DNA from 2 places in the Chromohalobacter sp. 48-RD10 genome. Region 2 is predicted to be linked to the other one. Evidence: riboswitches for the same ligand, from Rfam matches in the RefSeq annotation. Region 2 holds a riboswitch; the other holds the start of a gene.
What was found. Region 2 has a riboswitch for thiamine pyrophosphate ahead of thiC (phosphomethylpyrimidine synthase ThiC). Riboswitches for the same ligand answer to the same signal wherever they lie in the genome.
Positions count from the first base shown of each region.

Region 1: linked by a shared signal. The riboswitch ahead of OP496_RS03230 (ABC transporter ATP-binding protein) and the one ahead of thiC (phosphomethylpyrimidine synthase ThiC) in region 2 are both predicted to bind thiamine pyrophosphate.

Region 1 covers NZ_JARANX010000002.1:86,726-94,579, reverse strand. The annotation lists gene OP496_RS03245 (alpha/beta fold hydrolase) at 1-609, shown strand, start outside; gene OP496_RS03240 (ABC transporter substrate-binding protein) at 665-1,648, opposite strand; gene OP496_RS03235 (ABC transporter permease) at 1,766-2,533, opposite strand; gene OP496_RS03230 (ABC transporter ATP-binding protein) at 2,530-3,294, opposite strand; TPP riboswitch at 3,328-3,432, opposite strand; gene OP496_RS03225 (hypothetical protein) at 3,517-4,359, shown strand; gene OP496_RS03220 (potassium/proton antiporter) at 4,426-6,135, shown strand; gene OP496_RS03215 (hypothetical protein) at 6,218-6,472, shown strand; gene OP496_RS03210 (metallophosphoesterase) at 6,517-7,194, shown strand; tRNA gene OP496_RS03205 (tRNA-Ser) at 7,258-7,348, opposite strand; gene OP496_RS03200 (Bax inhibitor-1/YccA family protein) at 7,520-7,854, shown strand, end outside.
Region 2 covers NZ_JARANX010000005.1:222,452-230,305, forward strand. The annotation lists gene cyoB (cytochrome o ubiquinol oxidase subunit I) at 1-648, shown strand, start outside; gene OP496_RS08395 (cytochrome o ubiquinol oxidase subunit III) at 651-1,268, shown strand; gene cyoD (cytochrome o ubiquinol oxidase subunit IV) at 1,268-1,603, shown strand; gene cyoE (heme o synthase) at 1,617-2,504, shown strand; gene thiC (phosphomethylpyrimidine synthase ThiC) at 2,574-4,505, opposite strand; TPP riboswitch at 4,588-4,717, opposite strand; gene OP496_RS08415 (NAD(P)-dependent oxidoreductase) at 4,839-5,720, shown strand; gene OP496_RS08420 (PQQ-dependent sugar dehydrogenase) at 5,717-6,895, opposite strand; gene OP496_RS08425 (lysophospholipid acyltransferase family protein) at 6,959-7,854, opposite strand, start outside.

The DNA of each region.
Region 1 (7,854 bases), on a different contig from region 2:
CACCAGGCAGGCATGAGCTATGCCGTCCAGGCAGCGGACGTCGAGGCCTTGCTGGATCGTCTGGCGATTGATAGCTGCGATCTTCTAGGTCACTCGATGGGAGGCAAGGTCGCCATCACGTTGGCGCGTCAAGCGCCTGAGCGTGTGGCACGCTTGATCGTCGCCGACATCGCGCCGATTGCTTACGAGCACGGACACGAGGCGATCTTCCAGGCCATGCGTGCGGTCGAACGGCAGCCGCCTTCGGACCGCAAGGAAGCCGACCGGATCATGACGGAATTCGTCGAGACGCAGGCGACGCGTCAGTTCCTGGCGACCAATCTGACTCGTGGTGAGAATGCCACGCTGATATGGCGCGTGGGACTCGACGAGATTGAGGAAGATTACGCCCATATCGTCGCGGTGCCGGACGGGGAAGGTGCCTATACAGGACCGACGCTCGTGCTGCGGGGCGGGCGTTCCGACTACGTGAGCGACGACGTCTTGCCGGCGGTCGAGGCGGTGTTGCCCGAGGCCTGTATCGAGACCATTCCCGGTGCTGGGCATTGGCTGCATGCCGAGCAGCCCGAGGCGTTTCAGCAAGCCTTGGCACGTTTTATAGCGACATGAAATGACGCGCCGACCATGCGCGGAAACGTTTCTCGCATGGTCGGCGCGCTCGGGGTCAAGGCTGGCTGAGATCGACGGCGAGGCGTGATAGCGGGCTCTTGGCCTTGATCTCGCCGCGCTCGAGCAGAAACGACTCGAAGGCCTCGTAGCGACGCCCATCGAGGGCTGCGGGCCGCAAGGCGAAGCGTGGAATGGTGTTGTACCAGGCTTTCTTGTTGACCGGTGTGTCCAGTGCTGGATCAGAGGCCTTGAAGGCTTCCCAGCCCTCATCAGGGTGATTGATGATCCACGCCGTGGCTTCCTCGATGGCAGCCATGAAACGGGTATAGGCATCGCGATGCTCATCCAGGGTGTCGCGATTGGCGATGAAAATCAGTTCATCGTAGGTGGGCACGCCTTCTTCCTCGATATAGAAGGCGCGGCCCTTGACGCCTTCCTGCGCCATCTGTGCCAGTTCGAAGTTGCGAAATGCACCGGTAACGGCATCGACTTTTTCGCCGATCAGCGCCGGTGTCAACGCAAAGTTGACGTTGACCATCTCGACATCATCCGGCGCCACGCCATTGTGCTCGAGCGTGGTATTGAGCAGCACTTCCTCGACGCCGCCTACCGAATAGCCGATGCTTTTGCCGGCCAGGTCTTCCATGCTCTCTATATCGCTGTCGGCACGCACCAGCGTGATGTTGAGCGGCGTTGCGATCAGAGTGCCCACGCGCACCAGCGGCAAGCCCTGGTCGACTTGCAGGTGCAACTGAGGCTGATAGCTGATGGCCAGGTCGACCTTGCCGGCGGCGACCAGCTTGGGAGGGACGCTGGGATCGGCGGGCGAGACCAGTTTCACGTCGAGCCCGTGGCGCTTGAAGAAGCCGCGTTGCTGGGCGATGACCAGGGGAGCATGCGACGGGTTGGTGTACCAGTCGAGCATGACCTTCAGGGATGTCGTCTCCGTGGTGTCGTCGTCTGCAGCCCAAGCCGGGCCGGGAGCGATCAATATCAGCGCAAGGCAAGCTCCCATGAGGCGTCGAGTCAAACGTAGCATGTGATGTTCTCCTGCGGATCCCCGCCCGTTGAAGCGTGGCGGGCATTATCGTTATCGCCGTGTAAGGCGGCGTATGGGGCGTTGCCACGCGATGGCGGAAGCTGCCCCGGGTGATTTTCAGCTAGTAGCGCCGGTGCGATCTTCGTGCCATGGCATGAGGCGTCGCATCACGGCGTCGGTGGTGAAGTAGAGCGCGACTCCGAAGGTGACGAGAATCATTAGGGCGGCAAACATCAGATCGACCTGCATGCGTGCGTTGGCATCGAGCATCAAATAACCCAGGCCTTGACTGGAGCCAACCCATTCGCCGATCACAGCACCGATGGGGGCGGCACTGGCGGCCATGCGCATGCCCGATGCCAGCGCCGGTAAGGCGGCGGGCAGTTGGATGCGCAACAGTCGGCGTTGACGGTTGGCTCCCAGTGTCTGGGCCAGGTCCAGCCATCCTTGGGGCGTCTGGCGCAGGCCGTCGTAGCATGTCGAGGCGACCGGGAAGTAAATGATCAACGTGGCCATGACGATTTTCGCGGTCATCCCATAACCTAGCCATAGCATGAGAATAGGCGCGAGGGCGAACAAGGGCACGGCTTGGCTGATCAGCAGTATCGGCAGCAGGGTACGCCGCAATCCGTGAAAGCGCGCCAGGGCTAGCGCGGTACCTAGCCCGCTGATGCACCCGATGAGCAGCCCCGCGACAATCTCGATCACCGTGATACCGGCATGATGCCACAGCAGTTGCTGGTGCGCCGTGAACGCTTGCATGACGGCAAGCGGCGAGGGTAGCACGTAGCCGGGTACGCCGGTGACGACGACGAGCACCTGCCAAAGCCCGAGTAAGGTGATGATTCCCAATAGAGCGGGCCAGAGACGCTTGAATACGCTCATGCAACGCTCTCGTTGGTGTTGGTATGAGGGGCGGAGTGAAGATGCGCCACCAACTGCGATTGCATGCGCTGTATATCGGGTGCGTCGAGGGCGCGAGGACGTTGTCCGCCGGGCACATCGAAGTCGCTCAAAGACGCCGGTTGATTACCGAGTATCAGGATTCGATCGCTCAGGCGCAGGGCTTCGAGTGGATCGTGCGTCACCAATAGCACTGTACGCCCGGCCAGCAGGCGTGCGGCGAGTTCATGCAATTCCAGGCGGGTGATAGCGTCGACGGCGGAAAAAGGCTCGTCCATCAATACCACCGGCGCCTCCTCGAAGAGTGTCCGTGCCAGCGCGACGCGTTGACGCTCTCCGCCGGATAACGTCTTGGGCCACTGCTCGGCTTTGTCGCTGAGGCCGACGTCGTTGAGCAGGGTCATCGCGTGCTGACGTTGTGCCACCGTGGGGCGGCCACGCAGCGCGGGACCGAGCAGGACGTTGTCGATGACCTTGCGCCAGGGCAGCAACTGATCCTGCTGGGCCATCCACGCCAGGCGGCCGGTCAGCGGGCGTTGATCATCGGTGGTGAGGGTCAAGTCATGGGTATCGGGAATGGGCAGGTCGGCGATCATGCGCAGCAAGGAGCTTTTGCCGCTGCCGCTGCGGCCGAGCAGCCCTGTCCAACTGCCTGCGGCGAAGGTGGCCGAAAGGCCATCGAATAGCCATTGCCCTGAAAAGGCAAGCCGCGCCTTGGACAGGGAAAAACCGAGGGACGTCATCAAGGCTCCATGAATGGGGCGAAGGACGTGCCGACGGCACGCTCTGGTATTTCCTCCGCCGGTGCTAACCGGATCAGGTTTCAGGGTTGCGCGTGGCGCTCTCAGCCCATTGCGTGGTGGGCACCCCTATCCAGAGATGGTTATTGTATCCTGATATGGTGGCGACTGCACAGACGTGCCAGGGGCGCCATCTCGCTATCGCTTGGGTTGTCAGGAGTGTGCATGTATCCCGATCCCGCATTGACGCATCGCGTCGAGGTTTTTACCGGCCATGCGCTTGCCCCGTTGCCACTGGCCTGGGATGACAGCGCCAACTGGTTGTGGCGAACGCACGATGAGGCGCCGCAGTTGCTCAAGCTGGCACGCACGCACCCGGCTCATGACCCCTTCTGGCAAGGGGTGGATCGCCTCTTCGGCTTCGATCGCTGGCGCTGCCCCGAGGCGCTGACACGTTTGGCCGGTGCCTTGCCGATACATTTACCGCTTCCGCCATTGCCTTTGACGTATCTGGGCGCGCTACACCAGACGCCGCTCTGGAGTCTGCCCTGGAGCGATGGTATGCCGGCACGGATGGGGGAGGTGTTCGCTGAACTTTTAGGAAGTCAGCTGGGGCACCTGCATCGCGAAACGGTGTCGGGGTGGGGACATCCTTTGGAGGCGGTCTGGATGTTATCGGAGTGGCCGCGACGGGCGCATGATTTTTTGAAGCACCATCCATGTTGCGCCGATTGGCCGACGCCTCCCGATTTTCCCGTCCCGTCACGCGCGGTGTGGTGCCTGCCCGATTTGCGTAGCGATCAATTCCTGTGCGGTGCCACCGGTTGGCTATGGAGTGACTGGGAGGCGCTGGTATGGGCGCCGATCGAGTTCGATCTCTGTGTGGTTGAGCTGCTCATCACGAGATCCGCTGAGAGAGACGCCTTTGTCACTGCTTATCGGCGACAGTCGCCCGATGTCGCGCTTGGCGAATACCGCCGAGGGATGCGTGCTCTTATCTGGGCCATGCGATTACAGGGCGATATCGATTGGCGTATCTTGGAAACGCATCCTGCCTGGCTAATGTAGGTGACAGCATGACGCGTCGGGACATGGCATACTAGGCCCTTGAATTTAGGGAGATAGTCGTTAGTCGTGGATACCATCAATAGCCTTTTTTTGTTTTCGGGGTTTCTAATCGCGCTGAGCATCGTTGCGAGCCGTGTTTCGTCGCGTATCGGTGTGCCGCTGTTGGTGCTGTTCCTGGGGTTGGGCATGATGGCCGGCGAGGAAGGTGTACTGGGCATCGAGTTTGACGACTATTCGCTGGCCTACCTGATCGGGCACCTGGCGTTGGCGATGATTCTCCTCGATGGCGGCCTGCGCACGCGGCTCAAGACGTTCCGTGTGGGGCTCAAGCCGGCACTGTGCCTAGCGACACTGGGGGTCTTCGTGACCAGTGGCCTCGTTGGCCTTTTTGCGACTTGGGTATTCAACCTTTCCTTAGTGGAAGGCCTGCTGGTGGGGGCAATTGTTGGTTCCACGGATGCTGCTGCGGTCTTTTCGATGCTCAGCGGCCAGGGTGTGACGCTCAACGAACGGGTGGGCGCGACGCTCGAGATCGAGTCGGGCACCAACGACCCGATGGCGATCTTCTTGACGATCACCCTGGCCGAAGTACTGGTAAACGGTACCAGCGGCATCGGGCACACCTTAATGACGTTCACCTCGCAGTTCGGGTTGGGCTTGTTGTTCGGTGTCGGGGGCGGCTGGCTAGCGGCCAAGCTGCTGCGCTGGCTCGACCTGGCGTCGGGGCTCTATTCGCTACTGGCGCTGGCGTCGGGCTTTTTCATCTTTGGCTTGACCAGCGCGGCTGGTGGTAGTGGTTTCTTGGCGATTTATCTGGCGGGCTTGATGATCGGCAACCAGCCCGGGCGGCATCTCACGCATATTCTGCCGGTCCACGATGGCTTGGCGTGGCTGAGTCAGATCGGGCTTTTCCTGGTGCTGGGGTTGTTGGTGACACCCAGCGAAATGATCGATTATGCGGTGCCGGGGGCCGTCCTGGCATTGGGCCTGATCTTCGTGGCGCGCCCATTGGCCGTATTGATCTCGCTCAAGCCGTTCTTCAGTTTTCGCTGGCGGGAACTCGGTTTCATTTCCTGGGTGGGCTTGCGCGGTGCAGTGCCTATCGTGCTCGCCATTTTTCCGGTGATCGCCGGGGTCGAGAATGCGACGCTGTATTTCAATGTCGCCTTCTTCGTGGTGCTGATGTCGCTATTGATGCAGGGAGCCTCCCTGGCACGGGTAGCGCGTTGGATGCGCGTCGAGGTGCCGGCCGGCACGACGCCCAATCGCCGCGGCCCGCTGGGCGTGCTGCCGGAAAACGACTATGAAATGTTCGTCTACAAGGTCGAGAACGAAGCGCTCGAGGACGTGCCCATACGCTTGCTGCGTTTCCCGTCAGGGGCCTTGATTTCCGGCCTTTTTCGCAAGCACACCATGCTGCATGCCAAAGGCAGTACGCGACTGAAGCTTGGCGATGTCATTTGCGTCATCGGGCGCAGCGAGGATCTGCCAGCGCTCAATCGCTTGTTCAACGGAGACGCCACGCTCAAGCGTGAACGTGCCTTCTTTGGCACCTTTACGTTGGATGGAGAAGCCGTCATGAGCGACGTGGCGGATGCCTATGGGCTGACCTTAAGCGCCGGTGAACAGAACATGACCCTGGGCGAATTCGTGTCGCTGCGCGTCGGTGGCCATCCCGTGGTAGGGGATGATGTCGACTGGCATGGCTTTCACTGGGTCGTCAATGCGGTGGAAGGTAACCGGGTGACGCGGGTCGGGTTGAGGCTTTATCACTGAACCAGGTACATGAATGCAATAAGCGCACAGCGCGTTATCTTGTTCTACGCTGAGTAGATTGTCTTGTCCTGCGGAGTTTGTCATGTTCATGCCCCAGCGGGGTCTCTATCGTTGTCGCGCTTGTCAGGTTGAAGTATTCATCAAGGCAGCCCGGCGACCGCTGGAAGCAAGGTGCCCGGAATGCGAGGCGTGTGATTTCGAGAGCGTCGAGATGGCCGGCGCGCATCCGCGTGCCAGCGTCGATGAGCTGCTGGCGAAGGCGCTGGAGCGCGAAGGCAGCGACTTACGTGATGGTGGTCCTAGGCACGTTGGAGAAGCGGCGTTTCGCGATATTTAAACGGCCTTTGAAGTATTTCCGTTAGTTGATAAGGAGCCGTTCGCGTGATTCAACGGCACGGTCCCAATGAGTGCGGCCGCGATTTCATCGTCGGTGATATACACGGCCAATTGGCGTTGCTTCATGACAGGTTGAACGCAGTCGGTTTCGACCGACAACGGGATAGACTGTTCAGTGTCGGGGATCTGATCGATCGTGGCGCCGATAGTCTCCAGTGTTTATCTCTCGTCCTCGAATCCTGGTTCTACGCCGTGCGTGGCAATCACGAAATGCTGGCGTATGAAGCGTTGCTGGGCGAGGAAAGAGGCAGTCTAAAAACCCGCGATGCCTGGATGATCAACGGCGGCACTTGGGCGCTGGAGGCGGGGTTGGCCGAGGCGCAGATGCTGCTCCAGCAGTCTTTGCCTTGCATGCCCTATGCGCGCGAAATATCAGTCGCCGGTAAGCGTCTCGGCATTGTCCACGCCGAACCCCCCTTAGACTGGCGGGACATCGTAACGCCTTCGCAGGACCAGCTCTGGGGAAGAACGCGCATCCGGCGTGGCGATGAGACTCCGGTCAGCGGTATCGATGCCGTGGTGGTGGGACACACCATTGTAGAGCGACCCACGTGGCTGGGGAACGTCCACTACATCGACACCGGTGCCTTTACGACAGGAAGACTAACACTCATCGAAGCACGCACGCTGATGAGCGGTATCGAGCCGCGACGTAAGATGTGACATCCCGAAACGAAAACGCCCCGAGATCAGTAGGTTACTGAAACTCGGGGCGTTAAGATGCAATGGCGGAGGGACAGGGATTCGAACCCTGGGAAGGCTACAAACCTTCGCCGGTTTTCAAGACCGGTGCATTCAACCGCTCTGCCATCCCTCCGGCTCACGGCGTTGTATATTACCAGCATTCATCGAGTCGTCAAGACTTTTTGTGCTTTCAATGAGTTAAAACAACGCCAGTGCGTTGAATATCCATCTTGCAGTGGGAACTCAAGCGGGGCATCCTAGGTCTTACCTTATAGTTTTCAGCGCCACCGAGGAGAGAAATCCCATGGCATATCGTACTTCTCAGGTTTCTGATCAGCAGACGCGATCGGAAATAAGTACCAACAAGGTGTTGCGCAACACCTATATGCTCCTGGCCATGACGCTGTTGTTCTCCGCTGTGACGGCGGGAACCGCAATGGCCATGGGCATCGGGCAGATGAATATCTTCATCTTCATGATTGGCGCCTACGGCTTGATGTTCCTGGTTCACAAGACCGCGAATTCGGCGGCAGGCATCTTGTCGATCTTCGCCTTCACGGGCTTCATGGGTTTCACGTTGGGTCCGATGTTGAGCCTCTACCTGTCATTGCCCAATGGAGCGCAATTGGTGATGACCGC
Region 2 (7,854 bases):
GGCTTTACGCTCGACGAGAAGTGGGGCAAGCGTTCTTTCTGGTTCTGGATTACCGGTTTCTATCTGGCCTTCATGCCGCTCTATATCCTGAGCTTCTACGGTGCGGTACGCCGCATGCAGTCTTACGCCAACGCCGATTGGCAGCCGCTGATGATCGTGGCGTGGGTGGGTGCCGTTCTCATCCTGTGTGGTATCGCCTGCACCGTGATCCAGTTCGTCGTGAGTATTCGCGATCGTGAGAAGAACGCCGACATCACGGGCGATCCGTGGGATGCGCGTACATTGGAGTGGTCGACGTCTTCTCCTGCACCGTTCTATAACTTCGCGCATCTACCCAGCGTCGGCTCTGTTGATGCCTTCTGGGAAGCGAAGAAAGAGAAGGGCATGGCAGCGGACAAGCCGACCCAGTACGAAGATATTCACATGCCGAAGAACACCGCGGCGGGGCCGATCATGGGATTGATCAGCACCGTGTTCGGGTTCGCGTTGGTCTGGCATATCTGGTGGCTGGCTGGTATCGGCGCGATCGGCATGTTCGTTGCCTTCATGCTCCGTGTCTTCAATGACGATATCGACTACTACGTCCCGGCGGCGGAAGTCGAGCGTATTGAACGCGAGCACCATAAACGGCTGGAGATGCAGGCGTAATTATGACGACGCAAACCTTGAATCAACATGACGCTCATGCTCATGACGAGCATGAGCACCACGATGCGGGTGCCATGAAGGTATTCGGCTTCTGGGTCTACCTGATGAGTGACCTGGTCATCTTCGGGAGTCTTTTCGCGGCTTATGCCGTGCTCATGAAGGGCACGGCGGGTGGCCCCTCTGGGGCCGATATCTTCGAGCTCCCTTTTGTTCTTGTCGAAACCTTCTTGCTGCTGTTCAGTAGTTTCACCTATGGCATGGCCGTACTGGCCATGCACAAGGACAAGCTTGCACAGGTCCGTGCTTGGCTGATTGTTACCTTCATTCTCGGGGCGAGCTTCGTAGGGATGGAGGTCTACGAGTTTCATCATCTGATCGTCGAAGGTTTCGGGCCTGATCGTAGTGCTTTCTTGTCAGCGTTCTTTACGCTGGTCGGAACGCATGGCCTCCACGTGACCTTTGGTCTGATCTGGATGCTGGTAATGATCGTCCAGCTGTCCACGAAGGGCCTTAACGACAAGACGCGGCCGCGCGTGATGTGCCTGAGCCTGTTCTGGCACTTCCTGGATATCGTGTGGATTTGTGTCTTTACCTTCGTCTATTTGATGGGAGTTTTGTAATGAGCGATGCACATGCTTCCCACGACGGTGGCAACCACGGCAGCGTCAAGTCCTATGTGACTGGTCTGATTTTGTCTATCGTGCTGACGATCATCCCGTTTGGGGTGGTCATGACGGGTGGTTTCAGCAACTTGGCTATTGCCGTGACGATCTCGATCACGGCGATTGCTCAGGTATTGATACAGTTGGTCATGTTCATGCACTTGGACTTCAAGACCGAAGAGGGATGGAACGCAGGGTCCTTCATCTTCACGGCGTTGATCCTGGTCATCCTGGTGGGCGGGTCGCTGTGGATCATGCAGAACCTGCACGTCAACATGATGCTAGGTGGGTGAGTCGCTCGGCGTGATGCTCAAACCCTACGTTTCCATTACCAAGCCGGGCATCATCTTCGGCAACCTGATCTCCGTGGCTGGAGGCTTCTTCCTCGCTTCCCAGGGAAGCGTGGATGGAGCGCTCTTTTTGGCCACAGTCATCGGGATTGCGTTGGTGATCGCGTCCGGGTGCGTGTTCAATAATTATATCGATCGCGATATCGATCGTCTGATGGAGCGCACCCAAGAGCGTGTCACGGTCCAGGGGCTGATTTCACCCGGTATCACGCTGGCATACGGCAGTGTGTTGGGCATTGCAGGTTTCTTGATCCTGGCACTGGGCACCAATGCTTTGGCGACGCTGTTCGCCTTGCTCGGGTTCTTCGTCTATGTCGGGCTTTATAGCCTGTATCTCAAACGACACTCGGTCTATGGCACCCTGGTGGGCAGCTTGTCGGGGGCGGCGCCGCCGGTGGTGGGCTATTGTGCGGTCAGCGGCCAGTTCGATCTTGGCGCGCTGACGCTGCTTTTGATCTTCTGCCTATGGCAGATGCCGCACTCGTATGCTATTGCCATCTTTCGCTATCAGGACTATCGCGCGGCGTCGATCCCGGTTCTGCCGGTTACGCGTGGCGTGAGGGCGGCGAAGCATCATATCTTCTGGTATATCCTGGCGTTCGTGGGCGCGACCTTGATGCTCACGCTGTCTGGCTATGCCGGGTATGGGTATTTCGCTGTGGCAGCAGCAATGGGGCTCTATTGGCTTTTCATGGCGCTTCGTGGTTACCGCACCGGCGATGACCGCGTGTGGGCCAAGAAGGTCTTCATCTTCTCGATTTTCATCATCACGGCGCTCAGCATCATGATGTCGATCGACTTTCAGGTGACGGATACCGAAGTACTGATGACTTCGCTACGCTGATCTCACGCCCCTTGCCCGAAATGAAAAGCCACGCCATGCAGCGTGGCTTTTTTCGTCTCGAGCGCGTGTTTACACCTCGCTATATAAATTGCCCCCCTGCGCGCGGAATTTCCCGGCCTGATCGCGCATGCCGTCGAGGCGTGTTCTTTCGGTCTCGCGCGAATCTTCTTCGCTGCTCCTGCCTGTGGGCCACCGATCCTTGAATACATGATCGCGCACTTCATGGCTGATCTTCATCGAGCAGAACTTGGGCCCGCACATGGAGCAGAAGTGTGCCACCTTGGCCGAGTCCTTGGGCAGCGTCTCGTCGTGATATGTCCGCGCAGTGTCTGGGTCGAGCCCTAGATTGAACTGATCCTCCCAGCGGAACTCGAAACGCGCTTTCGAGAGCGCGTTGTCGCGGCGCTGCGCGGCCGGGTGGCCCTTGGCGAGATCCGCGGCATGCGCGGCGATCTTGTAGGTAATGATGCCGGTCTTGACGTCGTCCTTGTTGGGAAGGCCCAGATGCTCCTTGGGCGTGACGTAGCAGAGCATGGCGCAGCCATACCAGCCAATCATCGCTGCGCCGATACCGGAGGTGATGTGGTCATAGCCCGGCGCAATGTCGGTGGTCAGCGGGCCCAGGGTGTAGAAGGGCGCTTCATCGCAGCATTCGAGCTGCTTGTCCATGTTCTCCTTGATCAATTGCATCGGCACGTGGCCGGGCCCTTCGATCATCACTTGAACGTCATGCTGCCAGGCGATCTTGGTCAGCTCGCCGAGGGTTTCCAGTTCGGCGAACTGCGCGGCATCGTTGGCGTCGGCCACTGAACCGGGGCGTAGGCCATCGCCCAGCGAGAATGCCACGTCGTAGCGCTTGCAGATCTCGCAGATATCTTCGAAGTGGGTGTAGAGGAAGCTCTCTTCATGGTGATAGAGACACCACTTGGCCATGATCGAGCCGCCGCGCGAGACGATGCCGGTGACGCGCTCGACGGTGAGCGGCACGTAGCGCAGCAAGACACCAGCATGAATGGTGAAGTAATCCACACCTTGCTCGGCTTGCTCGATCAGGGTGTCGCGGAAAATATCCCAAGTCAGATCCTCGGCGACGCCCCCGACCTTCTCCAGGGCCTGGTAGATGGGCACGGTGCCGATGGGTACTGGCGCGTTGCGGATGATCCACTCACGCGTTTCGTGGATGTTGGTGCCGGTGGATAGATCCATGATGGTGTCCGCGCCCCAGCGGATGCCCCAGGTCATCTTGTCGACCTCGTCCTCGATGGCCGAACTCACTGCCGAGTTGCCCAGATTGCCGTTGATCTTCACCAGGAAGTTGCGGCCGATGATCATCGGTTCGGTTTCGGGATGGTTGATGTTGCAGGGGATGATGGCGCGGCCGGCGGCGACCTCGTAACGCACGAACTCCGGCGTGATCTCCTCCGGCAGACGTGCGCCTAACCCTTGGCCTGGATGCTGTTGATCGAGGATACGCTCGACCTCGTCGGTGCCCGAGTACTTGGCAGAACGAGCCTGACGGCGCTGATTTTCGCGGATTGCGATGAATTCCATTTCAGGTGTCACGATGCCCTGGCGGGCGTAATGCAACTGGGTGACGCTATGGCCTTTCTTGCCGCGCCGGGGCGTGCGGGTCAGCTCGAAGCGCAACTGAGCGAGCATGGGATCGTTGGCACGGCGTTGGCCGTATTCGGACGTGGGGCCGTCGAGGAATTCAGTGTCGTCGCGCGCCTCGATCCATTGGCGTCTCAGTTCTGTCAGACCCCTGCGCAGATCGATCTTCGCGCCGGGATCGGTATAGGGGCCCGAGGTGTCGTAGACCAGTAGCGGAGGGTTCTCCTCATCCTGGCCGGAAGTGCGGGTCGGTGATAGCGATATCTCGCGGAAAGGCACGCGGATATCCGCGCGTGCGCCTTCTACATATATCTTGCGCGAGCCGGGTAGCGCCTGAATGGCGGCTTCGTCGACGCGGGCGGTGTCGGAAAGGAATTGCGGTGATGTCATATGTGCTCCAGGTCATGACGCAAGTCAGGCCGGCGCACAGCGTAGGCGGGAGAAATAAGCAACGACGGATGATGTCCCGACGCTGCGGACTCCGCTTGATCCCTACGCCGGTACTAGCCGGGTCAGGTTCGTCGGGATCCGCCGTGGCACACGCCTTGTTGGCGAGCGCAGGACGATCTCAGCCGGTTCCACCGGCACCCCGTCAAGCTGTCGTCTAGAGTCTAGCAAGATATCGTCCGAATGAAATCCCCTGTGCGATGCATGGGGCAGGGCACGTCAAATCCTCGTTTGCGTGCTAATGTCCAGAGAGAAGCCAGCAAAGGAGAGTTGAATATGAAGGTTGGATTTATTGGCCTGGGGGCCATGGGACATGGCATGGCGCAGCAGTTGCTCGAGGCGGGGCATGAGGTAACGGTATGGAATCGCTCCCCGGAAGCTGCCGAGACACTCGCCGAGCAGGGTGCGAGGATCGCCAAGACATCGGCCGACGCGGCGCGGTGTGAAGTACTGGTGAGCATGCTGGCGGACGACCAGGCAGCGCATCAGGTGCTGGTCGAGGGCAAGGCCATCGAGGCGATGAAGAAGGGCAGTGTTCACGTCAACATGGCCACGGTGTCGGTGGCTTTCGCGCGTGGCATGGCAGCACTCCACGAGCGCCTGGGCGTGGGCTATATCGCCGCACCGGTGCTGGGGCGGCCGGATGTGGCGGCGGCGGGTAAGCTCAATATCATCGCCGCCGGTGATCCGACGCATATCGAACGGGTCAGGCCTGTACTCGACGCCATGGGCCAGGCTGTCTGGCCCTTGGGAGAATCGCCTGAACGCGCCAGCGTGGCGAAAATCGCCGCCAATTTCATGCTCGCCAGTGCCATCGAGTCGATGGCCGAGGCCTCGACACTGACCCGTGCGTACGGCATCGAGGCCAGCGATTTTCTCGATATTGTCACCAATACGCTGTTTGCCTCCCCGGCCTATAAGGGCTACGGCAAGATGATCGCCGAGGCACGTTTCGAGCCCGCAGGATTCACGATGCGCTTGGGCCACAAGGATGTCGGACTAGCCCTGAGTGCGGGGGACGAGCAAAACGTTGCCTTGCCTTTGGGCAGCGCGGTGCGCGATCGTCTGCTCGACGCCCTGGCCAACGGCGATGGCGAAAAGGACTGGTCGGGGCTCGCCGAGGTGGCCGCGCGCCAGGCGCATCTGGACAAGCGCTAGGGTATTAGTCGATACAATCCGGTATCGCCATCGTCGGCGGTGAAATAAAGCGCGCCGTCGCGGTAGGCGATATCGGCGGGGCGTGCCCAGCGCTCCCCATTTTCCGCCTGGAAGCCGCTGACCAGATCGACCACCTGGCCCTGATGACCATCATCTTCGAGTCGAATGCCGACGATCTTGGGAGGACGGCGTGTAGCACGGCCCCCGGATGCTTGTGTGGCCCAACTGCCATGGATGGCGGTGACCATATCCACTTGCCAGGGGTTGTCATCAGGCAGGAAGGTCAGGCCGATGGGGGCGCTACGCGCGGCAAAGGTCGCCACCGGCGGTGCGAGCGTGTCACGCTTGGCAGGCGGTGCCGAGTCGATGCACTCATCGCGCTGCCATTCGCCTTCATTCCATTGATACCAGGGCATGCCGTAAAAGCGCTCGGCCTCGGCGCGCACCAGCAGTTCGGGCGGTGCTTCGTAACCCCAATGATCGGGGCCGTTGTTGTTGAGGTAGAGAACCCCCTGTGGACTCCAGGCCATGCCGATGGGGTTGCGCAGCCCGCTGACGTAGGGCGTCCATTCGGGTGCCTCGCGCGAGGGATCGAGCGCCATTACCCCGCCTCGCCGATCCTCGAAGGCGAGATCTTTGCTGACGCGTTGCGCCGAGCAGTTGCCTTGAAGGCCGAGCGCGACATAAAGCCTGCCATCGGGACCGACGGATAGCGAGCGCGAGGAATGGCCACTGCCGCCGGGTAAGTCGGCGATGCCCTCGAAATCCATCTCCGAAACGTCCTGTCCCGGCGAATACGCCGTGCGATAGAGTCGGTCGGTGGTCGCCACGTACAAGTAGCCCTCATGAATTACCGCGCTGTGCGGATAACTGGACAGCGGGATCTCTGCATCGACTTCGTCATAGGGTGGTTGCAGGCGATACAGGCGCCCTGCCTGGGAGCCGATGAACATCTCGTCTTCGGGGCCAAAGCTGATCAGCCGAGGTGCGCGTAGCGCGATCCGCTTATCGAGCGTGGCGCCATTGGGCACATTGGCCCGTTCCTCATTGCCGTCAACTTCCACTGGTGTCAGTGCCTGGGCCTGGCCTGAGACGGTCATCATGGCGCCCAGCCAGAGGCTGGCAAGCGCCGGCGCGCGTCGCCTCAGCGCTTGGGTAGCGTGGTGAGTGATCATGCACGACTCCTCAAGAAACCCTCGGGAGTAGTGTAGACAACAATCAGCGCTGTGTCTGAGGGCTCAGTAGATGCGAAAGCGCTTGAAGTCGGGGTGCTTGGCAGCTTGTTGCGGGGTCTTGCGAAAGCGCTTGTATTCCCATTGATACTGAGCCGGGTCCAGGGCGATGGCATTTTCCACGCTGGCGTTGACGCCAGTGGCGGACAGCGCCTCGTCGCTTGAGTAGACGCGTTCATCGGCGGCGAGGAAGTGCAGCGCGAAGCCCTTGCCGCCGGGGAGGCGTTTCGCCACGCCGGTGACGACGCGCGCCTCGGTGCGTGCCACGAGCTTGGACAGTAAGGTGGCGGTATAGGCCGGACGCTGGAAGAAATCGGCAAAGACGCCGCTCCCCCAGCTCGGCTCCTGATCGGGGAGAATCCCCACCGCCTCGCAGCGCTTGAGTGCCTTGAGCAGCGAAGCGACACCGCGTGGATTGGTCGGGACCAGCCGGGCCCCCATGCGTTCGCGGCCATGCCGGATCACCGGATCAAGGGCGTCGATCTTGGGAGGCTCGTACATGGCGGTGAATGGGAAGTGGCTGGAAAGCCAGAAGTTGAGTACTTCCCAGTTACCGTAATGTGGTGCCAGCACGATGACACCACGTCCCTCGGCGCGGGCGTCGTCGAGTAGTTCACGGCCGTGCACGGCGCGGATCGAGGTCTCGACGCGTTCCGGGACGGCCATCCAGGCAAAGCCCAGCTCGAGCATGGTTGCCGAGGAATGCGTCAGGCTGTCCCGTGTCAGGCGTTGTTGCTGACGTGCCGGCATATCTGGATAGACATGTCTGAGGTTAATGCGCGTCACGTCACGTTCGCGGCGACTGAAGGTGAGAATCAGCGGGCCGATCAGACGCGCCAACTGCCACAGCCGGTGCGGTGTCAAGCGTGCCAGGGTGCTCCACAACAGGGCGATGGCGCGTG